4 regions of the Rhizobium sp. NLR16a genome follow, and region 4 is predicted to be linked to each of the others. Evidence: riboswitches for the same ligand, from Rfam matches in the RefSeq annotation. Region 4 holds a riboswitch; each other region holds the start of a gene.
The links. A riboswitch is a leader RNA that binds a small molecule or an ion and turns the genes downstream of it on or off. The one in region 4 is predicted to bind thiamine pyrophosphate.

Region 1: it holds a riboswitch for thiamine pyrophosphate, as region 4 does, so the genes downstream of both, thiC (phosphomethylpyrimidine synthase ThiC) here and thiM (hydroxyethylthiazole kinase) in region 4, are expected to answer to the same signal.
Region 2: it holds a riboswitch for thiamine pyrophosphate, as region 4 does, so the genes downstream of both, J7U39_RS32280 (HMP/thiamine-binding protein) here and thiM (hydroxyethylthiazole kinase) in region 4, are expected to answer to the same signal.
Region 3: it holds a riboswitch for thiamine pyrophosphate, as region 4 does, so the genes downstream of both, thiC (phosphomethylpyrimidine synthase ThiC) here and thiM (hydroxyethylthiazole kinase) in region 4, are expected to answer to the same signal.

Annotation. Positions count from the first base shown of each region.
Region 1 is NZ_CP072871.1:91,874-95,806, reverse strand. Features, by position in the region: gene J7U39_RS30820 (flotillin family protein) at 1-302, opposite strand, end outside; TPP riboswitch at 950-1,081, shown strand; gene thiC (phosphomethylpyrimidine synthase ThiC) at 1,176-3,008, shown strand; gene thiO (glycine oxidase ThiO) at 3,011-3,933, shown strand, end outside.
Region 2 is NZ_CP072868.1:117,310-121,242, forward strand. Features, by position in the region: gene soxR (redox-sensitive transcriptional activator SoxR) at 93-563, opposite strand; TPP riboswitch at 899-1,011, shown strand; partial or broken gene J7U39_RS32280 (HMP/thiamine-binding protein) at 1,002-1,118, shown strand; gene J7U39_RS25290 (ABC transporter permease) at 1,172-1,978, shown strand; gene J7U39_RS25295 (ABC transporter ATP-binding protein) at 1,975-2,787, shown strand; gene J7U39_RS25300 (ABC transporter substrate-binding protein) at 2,857-3,867, shown strand.
Region 3 is NZ_CP072869.1:60,814-64,746, reverse strand. Features, by position in the region: gene J7U39_RS27310 (hypothetical protein) at 863-1,573, shown strand; TPP riboswitch at 1,787-1,918, shown strand; partial or broken gene thiC (phosphomethylpyrimidine synthase ThiC) at 2,011-3,830, shown strand; gene thiO (glycine oxidase ThiO) at 3,832-3,933, shown strand, end outside.
Region 4 is NZ_CP072867.1:427,061-430,993, forward strand. Features, by position in the region: gene J7U39_RS24265 (GNAT family N-acetyltransferase) at 1-301, opposite strand, end outside; gene thiD (bifunctional hydroxymethylpyrimidine kinase/phosphomethylpyrimidine kinase) at 509-1,318, opposite strand; gene thiE (thiamine phosphate synthase) at 1,315-1,950, opposite strand; gene thiM (hydroxyethylthiazole kinase) at 1,947-2,750, opposite strand; TPP riboswitch at 2,801-2,897, opposite strand; gene J7U39_RS24285 (DUF1349 domain-containing protein) at 3,026-3,610, opposite strand; gene J7U39_RS24290 (ABC transporter substrate-binding protein) at 3,839-3,933, shown strand, end outside.

The DNA of each region.
Region 1 (3,933 bases), on a different replicon from region 4:
CCGATCTGGCCCTGCGGAATGGTCACGAGGTTGGCGCGATGCATCGAATACTGGAACGGCATGAAGAAATGCAGACCGCCGCGCACGACATCCGGCTGAAAGCCGGCCTCGCCATAGAGCGCGATGAAGCCATTGTCGACGGAGCCGCGAAAGCTCCACAGCTTTTCGAGGATGCCGAGCCTGTCGTTGGGGATATAGCGGATTACTCCGCTCCACCGGAACAGCATGGCCAGTATGATGAGGGTGACAGCGATTTCGATCGCCTTCCATCCCATCGGGCTAAGGTATTGGAGGGTTTCCATCTTTTCTCTCGCATAGGCGCACGGGTTCGTCCACCCGATGACCGCCCGGTTGGCGTTGGTTGATATGACGGGGAAATGGCGCGCCTTTTTGCGCGACGCGCTAAGAACCTGTCGAACGCTTAAGGCTGCTGATTGTCAGGGAGAATGACCGCGAGTCCCGCTGGGGGACGGCGCGTCGTGAGTGGTCTCACATCGGTGTTGCCTTGCTAGACATAACGATAGAGGAAGTAAGGACAACAGCTATCGGTGTAAAGATGTTCAATGCTGAAATCGGATAAGTACTTCCAGTGATTTTGCTATTTCGAACATTCAATTCAGCTGAATAAATATTGCCGCTTGACTTACATACCGGGCCGTTGAGCCGGGGTCTGGAAAATTGCGTTGGCAGGCCCTCTGCAAGGTCAGGCACGCTCGCTATCCACGTCTTGTCTGCTGTTGGTGTGGCGCATTTCTTGTACAGTCGGGTCGATACACCGATCCCCGCTTATCTAAGCCGCAAGTTTCCGAGATCGGCTGACGGTAGTCCTTTGGCGAGAGCCGTAGCTCGCGTGAGGACGCGGAATGATGTCTGCCGCGGACTCAAAGCCGGCGGATGAGAACGCGTGAGGGTCGGCTTGACATCAGGGCCACTCCGGTCTTTGATGCCGAGCATTCACCAGGGGTGTCCCGGCAAGGGGCTGAGATTCTGCTGAACAATACGGCTTTGCCTGTTGTGGCGCAGTGACCCGTTGAACCTGATCCAGTTCATACTGGCGTAGGGACGGTGCGGACGCTGCGGCTGTCGGGCGGATTTCGCTTTGTTGCTTGAGGCGTCTTTTCATCATTCCAACTCTGGAACTGGGTCTCCAAACGTCAAACCTTGGAGCCTCACCCATGAATATTGTTGCACCCAAGCTTACTCCGGTCGTCACCACCGGCCCGCTTCCGGGCTCGACCAAGATCGCCAAGCCCGGAACGCTCTATCCGGATCTGCGCGTGCCGATGCGCGAAATCAGCCTTCACCCGACCTCGGGCGAACCGCCGGTAACGGTCTATGACTCCTCCGGCCCCTATACCGACCCGACACATACGGTCTCGATCGACGCCGGGCTCCCGCGTTTGCGCGAGAGCTGGATCAGGGCGCGGGGCGACGTCGAAGCCTATGAAGGCCGTGTGGTGAAGCCTGAAGACAATGGTTTTGCCACAGGCGAACGGCTGACGCCGGAATTCCCCCTTCGCAGCACGCCGCTGAAGGCAAAGGCCGGCCGCGCCGTCACCCAGCTCGCCTATGCGCGTGCCGGCATCGTCACGCCGGAAATGGAGTTCATCGCCATCCGCGAAAACCTTGGCCGGCAGGCCACGAAGGAGGCGCTCGCTCGCGACGGCGAGAGCTTTGGCGCTGACGTTCCCGATTTCGTGACGGCCGAATTCGTGCGGCAGGAAGTGGCAGCCGGCCGGGCGATCATTCCAGCCAACATCAACCATCCGGAGGCCGAACCGATGATCATCGGCCGGAATTTCCTGGTGAAGATCAACGCCAATATCGGCAACTCGGCCGTTACCTCGTCGATGGCGGAAGAGGTGGAGAAGATGGTCTGGGCAATCCGCTGGGGTGCCGACACGGTCATGGACCTTTCCACCGGCCGCAACATTCACAACATCCGGGAATGGATCATCCGCAATTCGCCGGTTCCGATCGGAACGGTGCCGCTCTACCAGGCGCTGGAAAAGGTGAACGGCATAGCCGAGGATCTCACGTGGGAAGTCTATCGCGATACGCTGATTGAACAGGCCGAGCAGGGGGTCGATTATTTCACCATTCATGCGGGCGTGCGGCTTGCCTATATCCCGCTCACCGTCAATCGTGTCACCGGCATCGTCTCACGCGGCGGTTCGATCATGGCCAAGTGGTGTCTGCATCACCACAAGGAGAGCTTCCTCTATGAGCATTTCGAGGAAATCTGCGACATCTGCCGCGCCTATGACGTATCCTTCTCGCTTGGAGATGGTCTTCGCCCCGGCTCGATCGCCGATGCCAACGACGCCGCGCAATTTGCCGAGCTCGAAACCCTCGGCGAACTGACCAAGATCGCCTGGGCCAGGGATTGCCAGGTGATGATCGAAGGCCCCGGCCACGTGCCGATGCACAAGATCAAGGAGAATATGGACAAGCAGCTCAAGGTCTGCGGCGAGGCTCCCTTCTATACGCTCGGACCGCTGACGACCGATATCGCCCCCGGCTACGATCACATCACCTCCGGCATCGGAGCCGCAATGATCGGCTGGTTCGGAACGGCGATGCTCTGCTACGTCACGCCGAAGGAGCATCTGGGCCTGCCCGACCGCAGCGACGTCAAGACCGGTGTCATCACCTACAAGATTGCCGCGCATGCCGCCGACCTTGCCAAGGGCCATCCGGCCGCCCGCATCCGTGACGATGCACTGTCGCGGGCGCGCTTCGAATTTCGCTGGGAAGACCAGTTCAACCTCTCGCTCGACCCGGATACGGCGCGTTCCTTCCATGACGAGACCCTGCCGAAAGAGGCGCACAAGGTAGCGCATTTCTGTTCGATGTGCGGCCCGAAATTCTGTTCCATGCGCATTTCCCACGACATTCGCGCCGAAGCTCAGAAAGAAGGACTGGAAGCGATGGCTGCCAGGTATCGTGATGGCGGCGATCTCTACATGCCGGTCGCCGAGGCCGCGAAAACGCCTGCCGGAGAATGACGATGCATATTCTCGTCAAGGGGGCCGGCGTTGCCGGCCTCACCGTTGCCTGGCAGCTCTATCGACATGGTTTCCGGGTCAGCGTCGCTGATCAAGCCGACCGGATCGGTGCAGGCGCTTCCGGCTTTGCCGGCGGCATGCTGGCCCCATGGTGCGAAAGGGAAAGCGCGGAGGAGCCGGTCCTGGCGCTCGGCCGTCTTGCCGCCGATTGGTGGGAGGCAGCACTACCCGGCCATATCAATCGTCGGGGAACGCTTGTCGTGGCGGCCGGGCGCGATGCCGGCGAACTCGACCGCTTTTGTCGCCGGACAAGCGGATGGGAATGGCTGGACGAGCAGGCGATCGCGGCTCTTGAACCGGATCTCGCCGGCCGCTTCCGCAGGGCATTGTTCTTTCCGCAGGAAGCGCATCTCGATCCACGGCAGGCACTCGCGGGGCTGGCCGCCGGACTTGAAGAAGCCCGCATGCGTCTCACATTCGGCACCACGGGCGATGCTGACCTTGCCCATTACGATCGGGTGATCGACTGCACCGGGGCTGCTCAGATCGGCCTTCTGCCCGGCCTGCGCGGCGTTCGCGGAGAGATGCTCTGCGTCGAAACGAACGAAGTGACTCTCTCTCGCCCCGTTCGCCTGCTGCATCCGCGCTATCCGATCTATATCGTGCCGCGCGAAAGAAATCGTTTCATGATCGGGGCGACGATGATCGAAAGTGACGATACCGGCCCTATCACCGCGCGTTCGCTGATGGAGTTGCTGAATGCCGCCTACACCCTCAATCCTGCCTTCGGCGAGGCACGGGTGACGGAAACCGGCGCAGGCGTGCGGCCGGCTTATCCCGACAATCTGCCGCGTGTGACGCAGGAAGGGCGCACAGTCCATGTCAATGGTCTCTACCGCCACGGTTTTCTGCTGGCGCCTGCCAT
Region 2 (3,933 bases), on a different replicon from region 4:
GTTGCGCCATTCGCCCTTAACATATGAGCGCGCCGGCCGAAAGAAAGGCGGCATCATCTTTCCGCCAGAGGCTAGAGCTTTTCCCTGAAAGCTCATATGTCGATTTCGGTCTCCAGCAGCCGTGCGCCTGGCCCCTCCTCGCCGAGCCGATCGAAGGGATTGCGCAACGGACAGCTTTCGATCGACAGGCAGCCGCAGCCGATGCAGCCGGTCAGGCGGTCTCGCAGCAGGCTCAGCCGCCTGATTCGCGCGTCGAGTTCATCCTTCCAGCGCGCCGACAGCGTCTGCCAGTCGGCAACCGTCGGCGTGCGTCCCTGCGGCAGGGAGGCAAATGCCGTCTGGATTTCCGAAAGCGGTATGCCAACACGTTGCGCCACCTTGATGATGCCGAGCCGGCGAAGCACATCGCGTCCGTATCGCCGCTGATTGCCGCGCGTGCGGATACTCGAAATCAGCCCCTTGGCTTCGTAGAAATGCAGTGCCGAGACGGCAAGACCACTGCGTTGCGCCACTTCGCCGACTGTCAGAAGCCTGCCGAGCGGCGTCGCAGAAATCCTATTCATCGCCCATTGACCTCAATATTAGTTGAGGTTTTATAACCCCTGCTCCCCCGGCCGTAAAGCGCGAGGGCGCAGGAAGGAGCGACAGCGAGATCATCCGGTCGATACGAAGCTGAAATGATGGCATCGGCGCTTGTCCGCCCTGGTACCGATCGCCCCTGCCGATATAGCCGCCCGAGAGGCGAGCGCTCGGGTTCCGTTCCCGGCAGGTACGGAACCTCGGAAAACACCCGGACAGGACCTCGTCCGGGTGTTTTTTCATCTGCGCCCCGTCCCGGCCGGCCGGACGGGTTTGTAATTTTGCGGTTGCGGCAACAAAACCCCGATGATAGTTTTCGCCGAATGACAGGGGAGCTCTGTATCGCCGGGGCTGAGATGCGAGGCGCAAGCCTCCGGACCCTTCTAAGCTGATCTGGGTAATGCCAGCGGAGCGAGGTCCAAATGTGTTCCGGCGCGCAAGTGTCACTCTACCCGACGTCCGGCAATTCCGCCGGCATCCCTCTCGATGCCGTCAAGGCAACCGCCCCCAATCGCGGTAGGCTGCGCATCGAGACCGATGTCCTCGACAGGTTTGCGCTAACGGCCAGACGAAAGCCTGAAATCGAACGCCGATGACATCGCCACGACCATCGGATTCGCGCCTTGCGACGCTCTGTCTCGCCGTGTACCGGACAATGCCCGCCTTGCTCGCAGGCTTTGCCTTTCTGGCGGCATGGGAACTCTATGTGGATCTTTCCGGCATCAAACCGTCCATTCTGCCGGCGCCTTCGCGTATTCTTATCCAGGGCTGGCTGAACCGAGAGGGGCTGATATCAAACACCTGGCCGACGCTCGGCGCGACACTCGGCGGCTTCGCCCTGTCGCTCGCCTTCGCCTTCGCCTCTTCGATCCTGATGGATTTCATGCCCTTCATGCGTCGGGCACTGCTGCCGATCTTCATCGCCAGCCAGACTCTGCCGCTGGTGGCGATCGCACCCCTCGTCGTTCTCTGGTTCGGTTTCGGCCTTTTGCCGAAGATATTGCTGGTGGCGCTCGTCACTTTCTTTCCGCTGCTCGTTGCCCTGCTTCAGGGTTATGAGGCGACCGATCGCGACATCGCCGAGCTCTTGAATTCGATGAAGGCGAGTCGCTGGCGCATTTTCCGCCTGGCGCGGCTTCCCTCGTCGCTGCCCTATTTCTTCGCCGGCCTTCGAATCTCGATCACCTATGCCGTCGTCGGCGCGATCTTTGCCGAATATGCCGGCGCTGCAAGCGGCCTCGGCATTTATATCCTCAACGCCAAGAACAATTTCCGTCCCGATCTCGTGCTCGCCGCCGTGATCGTCAGCGCTGTGTTGACGCTCTGCCTCTTCGCGCTGACGGTGGTTATCCAGCGTTTCGTCATGCCCTGGCAGCCATCCAAGGAACGGCGCCGATGACCGGTCAGATGCTTGAGCTGCGCAACATCTCGAAGTCCTTCGACGGCATGAAGGTCCTGGACGACATTTCGCTCGCGGTCGCAAACGGCGAGTTCGTCTCGATCGTCGGCCCATCCGGCTCGGGAAAATCGACCGTGCTGAGACTGCTGACTCAGGCGCTGCGGCCGGATTCCGGCAACATGCTTTTCAACGGTGCGGCGCTGGAACAGACGCCGCATTCCTTTGCCTTCATGCCGCAACGCGATGCGCTGATGCCCTGGCGCCGGATCATCGACAATGCCGTGCTCGGCCTGGAAGTGAGGGGCATGAATCGGCGGGCCGCCCGCGCCGCTGTCGCGCCCCTCTTCGAGCGGTTTGGCCTGGCCGGCTTCGAGCATCACTACCCCGCCTCTCTTTCCGGCGGCATGCGCCAGCGTGCTGCACTGCTGCGCACCGTCATCCAGAAGCAGGACATGCTGCTGCTCGACGAGCCCTTCGGCGCGCTCGATGCGCTGACTCGCATCCAGATCCAGGAGTGGCTGCAAGACATGTGGACCGAACATCGCTGGACGGCGCTGCTGATCACCCACGATGTTCGCGAGGCCGTTTTCCTCTCCGACCGGATCTACGTGCTGTCTGCCCGCCCGGCCCGCGTCATCCGCGAATTCCGCGTTTCCCTGCCCCGCCCGAGAAGCATCGCTGATCTCGGTTCGCCCGCGGCCCAGGCAATCGAGACTGAAATCCTGCAAACCCTGCTTCATCCGCAAGAACAGGATGATTTCAGGCCGGTCGGCCTGCAATCTGAATCCTGTTCCAATTTAAAGAGTTAGAGCACGATGTCGTCCGAAAACCGCTCACACTTTTCGGGATCCTGCTCTAATAGACCTGAGGAGGTCACCATGCTGCTTCTCACCCGTCGACAGACGATCCTCGCCGCTATCGCAACAAGCCTCGCCGGCCGCGCCGCCTTCGCTCAATCGGCGCCCGCAAAGGTTCGTATCGCGCTCGACTGGACGCCCAACACCAACCACATCGGCATCTATGTCGCCAAGGCGAAAGGCTTCTACACGGCCGCCGGCCTCGATGTTGAGATTCTGCCCTTTACCGACACCAGCGCCGGCACGCTGGTGTCGAACGGGGTCGCCGACTTCGGCATCAGCAGCGAGATCGAGGCTCTCACGCAGCGCGCTGGCGGCGGTGACGTGAAGATGGTCTACGGCGTCGTCCAGACGGAAACCGCACGCCTGATCTTCAAGGGCGGGCGCGACGACATCAAGAGTCCCAGAGATCTCGACGGCAAGACCTATGGCGGCTTCGGCGGCACCTGGGAAAGCGCGCTGGTCTCAGCGATGATCCGCAATGACGGCGGCAAGGGCGACGTCAAGACCGTCACCCTTGGCACCTCCGCCTATGAGGCGCTGGACAATGGCTCGATTGACTTCACGCTGGAGATCTACACCTGGGAAGGCATCGCCGCCGAGCTGGAGAAGCGGAAGATCAGCCGCTTCCACTATTCCGATTACGGCATTCCCGACGAGCAGACGACGGTCATCGTTTCCAGCGACGCCTATCTCTCGGCCAGTCGAGAACACGCCCGCGCCTTCATCCAGGCCACACGTCAAGGCTATGTCTACTCCATCGACCATCCCGACGAAGCCTGCGAACTGCTGATATCGGGAAGCAACGGCGCACTGATGAACACGGAACTGGTAAAGGCTTCCCAGAAGGCATTGATCGAAGGCCATTTCCTGAGATCCGAGGCCGGCGTGATCGGCACCCTTGACCCGGCAAAGGCCGATGCCATCGGCGGCTTCCTGCTTGAGAACGGCATCCTGGTTGATGCGAATGGCGTCGTGCTCAGGGAGAAGCCGGACTTTTCCACCTATTACACCAACGAACTCCTCGGCTGATCCCGACCCGCCCTTGCCGACGCGGCCTTCCGCGGCAATGCTTTGAGCTTGGGCGGCTTGAGCCGA
Region 3 (3,933 bases), on a different replicon from region 4:
TAGGTAAAGTCTGCCAAACTGGAAATGATATACGATAATATATACTCAACACATCTGTTGCGTTGTTTATCATTTTCATCGAGTGTCCCGTCATGAGGAGCTACGGTAGCACAGGAAATTCTTTCCCTATGAATGCTGAAATCTTTCCGGCGACAGCATCGTCTGGAGGCTTGCACAAGGAGCACATGACATGGATCATCAAAAGCAATCAGACAAGCGCCTTGGCTGCTCGCATCTGCAGTTGGCAACCATCGACGGCGTGTCGCTGTCTGGTCTGCAGTTGTCACTCGAGCGGCAGGAGGGTTCTGGGTCGACGAAGAAGACCTTTTTCCAACAATTGCTCCTGGATTTTGCTTTCGGCTGCGAGCTATTTTATCCGATCCAGCTATATGAACATCTCGCAACGAGCGAGGGCGACGACAAGGGCGCTAAACCATTAGGTGAGAGTTACGAGTATGGAACTGGGAGAGTTCGGACCGGCCGCCACGTCCCTCATTTGAAATCCACGTCTCTCGGGTTTCCATATTCCAGAATGGAAGCGCCTGCTCAGTCGCCAACTCTTGCAAACTACAACAACAGGTCGGCGAGCGGATGGAGGACATCATGGACGACATGGATGCAACGCAAGCAAAGGACGGCTCGGGCACACGGGTTTCAAAACGTGCGAACCAGCACCGCAGGAACATCGAAAGATGGTAAGAAAGTCTTCAGGAACCTGACCGTTACACGGTACGCGCAAGCCCTAGTTCAAATCCTGCTGCCGCTATCATATACACTGACAACGCTCACTTGTCGGCAAAATTCAAGGGTATTTGGCCCGCAAGGTTCGCCCAATTATACTTCCGAAAGGATTTCATTCTCTATGTCATTATGTTCTGCGAAATGCATTCGCATCGCCGCGCTTGCAGCGGCTGCCATCGTGCTGGGCACCCAGTTCGCAATTGCGCAAGAACCGTCTATAGGGGCTCAGTGGCTGAACACGCCGGTATCTCGGGTGGAAGCGCTTGCGGTCCTCCAGACCCTGAATGCCAATCTCCTGAGTAACGCCAGTGCTACGTTGACCCTTGACCGTTGGTGCGCCGCGCATAAGCTCGCACCGGAAGGTTTCAAGATCGTAGCTCAGCGTGTGGGCGGGCAAGGCAAACCGGCCGATGAGGACATCCGTGATCTTCTAACCGTCGGACCGGGTGAGTTGATCGCCTATCGCCGCGTCCGACTGGTCTGCGGCGACCGCGTCTTGTCCGAAGCCGACAACTGGTATGTACCTGCAAAATTAACTGCGGAGATGAATCAGGCGTTGAATACCAGCGATATCGCGTTTGGCAGAGCCGTTCAGGCTCTCAATTTCACTCGCACAAACCTGTCTGCCAAGTTGCTCTGGTCCCCTCTATCCGAAGGCTGGGACATGGACGGCTTAACAGCGCATGAAACAAGTTCCCTCGGCCTGCCGGCGTTCCTGCTCGAACATCGTGCCGTACTCAAACTTCCAGACGGCACGCCGTTTAGCGCCCTGGTCGAAAGCTACACGGACAAAGTACTAGACTTTCCAGTTCCGCGCCTGCTTTCTCAATAGCGCTTCTGTATCTCGGTAGATTTGGCGAACTACTCAGAATAAATCGACTGCCTATGCGACAAGGGCGCTTGTCTTGCGGAAGCGTGCCGGCCGGACGATTGCCCTTGTCCATCGCTTAATCGCGGCGACACGCACGATAGCCTGTGTGTAACCTGACCCCGTGCCATCGCAGATTGTCGCTTGACAGTCCCCTCGGCAAGCCTCTACCCTTTTCGCATTCACCAGGGGGGTCCCGGCAAGGGGCTGAGATACTGCTGGACAATACGGCTTTGCCGATTGTGGCGCAGTGACCCGTTGAACCTGATCCAGTTCATACTGGCGTAGGGACGGTGCAAGCGCTCAAAGGCAGTGGATTCACGCTTGGAATCCGTGCCGGCGTCTTTTCATCATTCCGGCTGATGACTGGGTCTCCAATCGAAAACTTGGAGCCTCAAACCATGAATATCGCCGCCACCCCAACCGTCACCACCGGCCCCTTGCCGGCATCCAGGAAGATCTACATTCGGGGGGACGTCCATCCCGACATTTGCGTGCCGATGCGCGAAATCAGCCTGCACCCGACATCGGGCGAGCCGCCCGTTGTCGTCTACGACTCCTCCGGCCCCTATACGCTCGAGGGCGCCGAGATCCGTATCGAACAAGGGCTTCCCTCACTGCGACGCGACTGGGTTCTCGCCCGCGGCGACGTCGAGGCCTATCAGGGCCGCCATATCCGCCCCGAAGACAACGGCTTTGCCAGCGGCGAAAGGCTGACGCCCGAATTCCCCACGCTACGCCATCCGTTGCGCGCAAAGGAGGGCAAGGCCGTCACCCAGCTCGCCTATGCGCGCGCCGGCATCATCACGCCCGAGATGGAATTCATAGCCATCCGCGAAAACCTTGGTCGCAAGGCGCAGGCGGATGCCATGGTCCGCGACGGCGAAAGCTTCGGCGCCCATATTCCGGACCATGTGACGGCGGAATTCGTCCGGCAGGAAGTGGCGGCGGGTCGGGCGATCATCCCCGCCAACATCAATCATCCGGAATCCGAGCCGATGATCATCGGCCGGAATTTCCTGGTGAAGATCAACGCCAATATTGGCAATTCTGCTGTCACCTCGTCCATGACGGAAGAGGTCGAGAAAATGGTCTGGGCGGCCCGCTGGGGCGCCGACACGGTCATGGATCTCTCCACCGGCCGCAATATCCACAATATCCGCGAATGGATCATCCGCAATTCGCCGGTGCCGATCGGTACCGTGCCGCTCTATCAGGCGCTGGAGAAGGTCGAGGGCATTGCCAAAGACCTGTCCTGGGAGGTCTATCGTGACACGCTGATCGAACAGGCGGAACAGGGCGTCGACTATTTCACCATCCACGCCGGCGTGCGGCTTCACTACATCCCGCTCACCGTCAACCGCGTCACCGGCATCGTCTCGCGCGGCGGTTCGATCATGGCGAAGTGGTGTCTCCATCATCATCGCGAAAGCTTCCTATACGAACATTTCGAGGAGATCTGCGACATCTGCCGCGCCTATGACGTTTCCTTCTCGCTCGGCGACGGCCTGCGCCCTGGCTCCATCGCCGATGCCAACGATGCAGCGCAATTCGCCGAACTGGAAACACTGGGAGAGCTGACCAATATCGCCTGGGCGAAGGATTGCCAGGTGATGATCGAAGGTCCCGGTCATGTGCCGATGCACAAGATCAAGGAGAACATGGACAAGCAGCTCGAGGTCTGCGGCGAGGCACCCTTTTCTACACGCTCGGGCCGCTGACGACGGATATCGCACCCGGCTACGACCATATCACCTCTGGGATTGGCGCTGCCACGATCGGGTGGTTCGGCACGGCAATGCTTTGCTACGTCACGCCGAAGGAGCATCTGGGTCTTCCGGATCGGAACGACGTCAAGACCGGCGTCATCACCTACAAGGTCGCCGCCCACGCCGCCGATCTCGCCAAGGGGCATCCGGCCGCACAACTGCGCGACGACGCGCTCTCCCGCGCCCGTTTCGAATTCCGCTGGGAGGATCAGTTCAACCTCTCGCTAGACCCCGAAACCGCCCGCAGCTTCCACGACGAGACGTTGCCGAAGGAAGCCAATAAGGTGGCGCATTTCTGCTCCATGTGCGGCCCAAAATTCTGCTCCATGCGCATCTCGCACGATATCCGCGCCGAAGCACAGAAGGAAGGTCTGGATGCGATGGCAGCGCGTTATCGTGAGGACGGCGGCCTCTATATGCCGATAGAAGCCCAACAGCAATCGGGCGAATGAGATGCGTGTGCTTGTCAAAGGCGCCGGCGTTGCCGGCCTGACGGTGGCGCATGAACTGCGCGCTCGAGATGCCGAGGTCACCGTGCTCGATCCATATGGCAGT
Region 4 (3,933 bases):
CCCTGCCGCGTGCTCCGGAATCGACGCCGGTCGGGCCGAAGAAGCCACGCGCCGTGGTGTCGTAGCAGGCAAAGCCAAGCAGCTTGCCGCCTTCGACTGATATCAGGCAGGCGACGGGCTGGCGGGAAAAAGCGACCGAAACCTCGCTCGCCCAATTCTCGCTGAATTGTTCGCGAACCCAGTTGACCACGAGGTGCAGTTCCGCAGGAAGAGCCGGACGGATGGAGGCGCCGACGACGTCAGCCCGCTCTTTCAGTTCGGCGAGCCTGGTGGAATATAAGCTCACAAGCAGGTCCGGCACCCGTCTCTCCTCTGGATGTTCCGTTATTGCGGAATATATCCCCTTTTAATGTCATAGACTTGGCCATCTCAGAAGGCTTGTCAACAGGGATTTTCTTGGACGCGACTGTTCTCGTTGCGGCCTCGACGTGCGGTATGGGTCCAATGCAAAACGGCCCGGAACAAGCCGGGCCGTTTTACATTTGCATCTGTTTGCCGATGCCAGCGCCTATTCGCCCTCTTGCCAGAGCGCGTGGAAATGCTGCACCGGACCGTGGCCGGAGCCGACGCTGAGCTTTCCGGCGGCTACGACCGCGCCGGCGAGATAGTCCTTGGCAGTGGCAACAGCCCCTGGCGTCGAGTCGCCTTTGGCGAGTTCGGCGGCCAGCGCGCTGGACAGCGTGCAGCCGGTGCCGTGGGTATTCTTGGTCGGCACGCGTCGCGCCTCGAACCAGTGCAGGCCGTCGGCAGTGGCAAGCACGTCGGGGCTTTCGTCACCGTCGAGGTGTCCGCCCTTGACCAGCACGGCGGCCGGACCAAGGGCGCGCAGCCGCTCGGCCTGGGCGGCCATCTCGGCCCGGTTTGTCGCGACCGGCTGGTGCAGAAGTGCGGCGGCTTCCGGCAGGTTCGGGGTGAGAAGCGTGGCAAGTGGCAGCAGCCGCCTGGTCAGCACGTCGACCGCTTCAGGTGCGAGCAGGGCGGCGCCCCCCTTGGCGATCATCACCGGGTCGAGAACGACGGGGATGCCACGCCGGTGCGCGAGGGCTGCGGCAACGGCCTCGGCGATGCCGGCATTGGCGATCATGCCGATCTTGACGGCGTCGACGCGCACATCGGCAAAGACGGCATCGATCTGGTCGGCGACGAATTGCGGCGGCACCAGATGCACGCCGCTCACCCCTTGCGTGTTCTGCGCCGTCAGCGCGGTCAGCACCGCCATGCCGTAGACGCCGCGGGCGGAAAAGGCCTTGAGATCGGCCTGGATGCCGGCACCGCCCGAGGGATCGGAGCCGGCGATGGAGAGAACGTTGCGGATCATGGGCGGACCTTTCGGATTTCTGCGGCGATGCGGCGCGTGGCCGCCTCGGGGTCCGGCGTGCCGGCGATGGCTGAGACGACGGCAAGCCCATTGGCGCCTGCGGCAAATACCTCGGCCACGTGGTTCGCCTTGAGGCCGCCGATGGCGACTGACGGCACCGGCGAAGCCTTCACCAGCCTTGCCAGACCGTCAAAGCCGATCGGCTGCTTGTGGTCGGCCTTGGTCGGCGTCGCAAAGACCGGTCCGACGCCGGCATAATCGACGAGACCAGGATCGACGGCCGTGGCAAGCGGCGCTGTCTCGACCGAGAGGCCGAGGATCATGTCGGGACCGATCATCGTCCGTGCCGTGCGCGCGTCCATGTCCTCCTGGCCGATATGCAGGCCGTCGGCACTTATGGCGATCGCCGCCTCGACATCGTCGTTGACGATGAGCAGGGCGCCGGTTCCCGCAAGCGCTTGTTTCAAGGCTCGGCCGGTCTCGATCATTCTGGTCGTGCCCGCATGTTTGTCGCGCAGTTGCACCATCGTGGCGCCGCCGGCAACGGCAAGGCGCGCGGTCTCGACCATGCCGATCCCGGCGCAGAGTTCGGGGTCGAGGACGAGATAGAGCGAAAGGTCGAAAACCTTCATACGGCCGAAATCCTTGCCCGGGCATCGAGCGTTTCGGCGTCCAGGGCTGACAGCGCATCGAGGAAACGCCAAGCGAAGGAGCCGGGGCCGGCCGCCCCGAGGGCGGCATCCTCGCCCGCGACGGAGAAGGTCGCAAGGGCCGCAACTGTCGCCCCGAACGTATCCTCAGGGGCGGTCGCGGCAAAGGCGCCGATCAGGCAGGTGAGCGAGCAGCCGAGTGCGGTGACCTGCGGCATCAGGACCGATCCGCCTTTGATGCGCACGGCTCTTTCACCATCGGTGACGAAATCGGCCGCACCGGTGACGGCGACCACCGCCCGCTGCCGCTCGGCGAGCCGCCGCGCCGAGCCTTCCGCCTGCTCGACCGGGTCGCGGCTGTCGACGCCCTGGCCGCGGCTCTCTCCGCCGGCAAGGGCGATGATCTCGGAAGCATTGCCGCGGATGATCGTCGGCTTCAGCGCCAGGAGATCGGCGACCGCTCCGCGGCGGAAGGCCGTCGCGTAATGCGCGACCGGATCGAGGACCCATGGTTTGCCGGCTGCGTTGGCGGCCCTCGCCGCCGTCTGCATGCCTTCGATCCATTGCGTCGAAAGCGTGCCGATGTTGATGGTCAATGCATTCGCGATGCCGGCGAATTCGCCGGCTTCTTCAGCGGCGTGCACCATGGCGGGCGAGGCGCCCGACGCAAGCAGAACATTGGCCGCGATGTTCATGGCGACATAATTGGTGATGCACTGGACGAGCGGCGGCTTTTCGCGCATCGCCTTCAGCATGGCTCCCGACGTGATCTTGTTTTGCATGGCGCCCCTTTCAGGCGGGGGCGGGCACGGGGCAATTCGTGCGGGCGAAACCGCGACCCCGAGCGACTCCCTCCGCCGGCATTATCCGGTTCAGGTTCGAAGGGTGCTTCTCAGCCCGTCTGTCGACGGGCGCCCCTGTCTCTCATCGCGCTCTTTTTCGCAGAGAACGGGGCGGATGTCATCTCGAAAATGAGGGTTCGGTACTCTCCTTGCGGCTGCGCTTTAGGCGTGAACGTTGCTGCTCAGGAATGCAATCCCGATCGCATCCTATCCGGCTAACTCAAATCGTGAAGATCCGTCGTAATCGCCGGCCCGATCGAAAACTCCGAAAACCGCACCCTCAACCCGCTGCGCTCCGGCGTGCAGGCCGCCGGCCCGACTTCATAGCGGTCGGCAGCCGGGAAGGGCGCTAGCCGCAGCAGCGGCCAGCGGCTGCCGTCGCGGGAGGCCTGGATGCGCATGGCGCCGCCTGCAACGGTGACGCGGATGTGGAAATCTTCGAGTTCCTTGAAGGGCTGGGACACCGACCAGTCGGATCTGCCGTCGGTGACGACGGCGCTGAGGAAGGCTTCGCCGTCGGTGAATTCGACGCCTGACTTCACCCAGCGTGTTTCGTCGAGGCGCACCATCAGGCCGGCCTGATCGTAGAGGGTGCGGAATTCGCCCTGGATGCGGATCTCGGCGGTGAAGCTGTCACCGGTGGGAAAAGCGAGGAAATGGCCGTTGTCGCGGGTGAAGCCGTAATAGGTTTCGCACCAAAAATCGGTTTTCTCGTCGGTCGTCAGGGTGAGGCTGGTTTCGTCTGCGCGCCAGCTGGCCGGCTCGTTCAGCCACTTTCCTTTGTTGAAATCGATGCTCATCCCGTTCTCCCGTTCTGTTGAAGCCTGACCGCAGGCGACCACCTGACTTTGGCATATCATGCCGCTTTCATGCAGCGCAGACAGCCGCAGATGAAGATGGTGCTTTTTCGGCGTCGCGCTATCCGCGGCTGCATAATCCGTCGCCCGCGCTTGACAGGATCGATCCAGTTCTTATTCTGTTACAAAAAGATGAATTGCATAATAATGGAACTAAACGGGAGCCATCACATGAAAACACTGGTCGCATTCCTGCTCGGTACCGCGCTCGTCGCCCTGCCGTCCGCCCTGCTTGCCCAGGAAAAGGGCGGCGTCATCAATGTCGC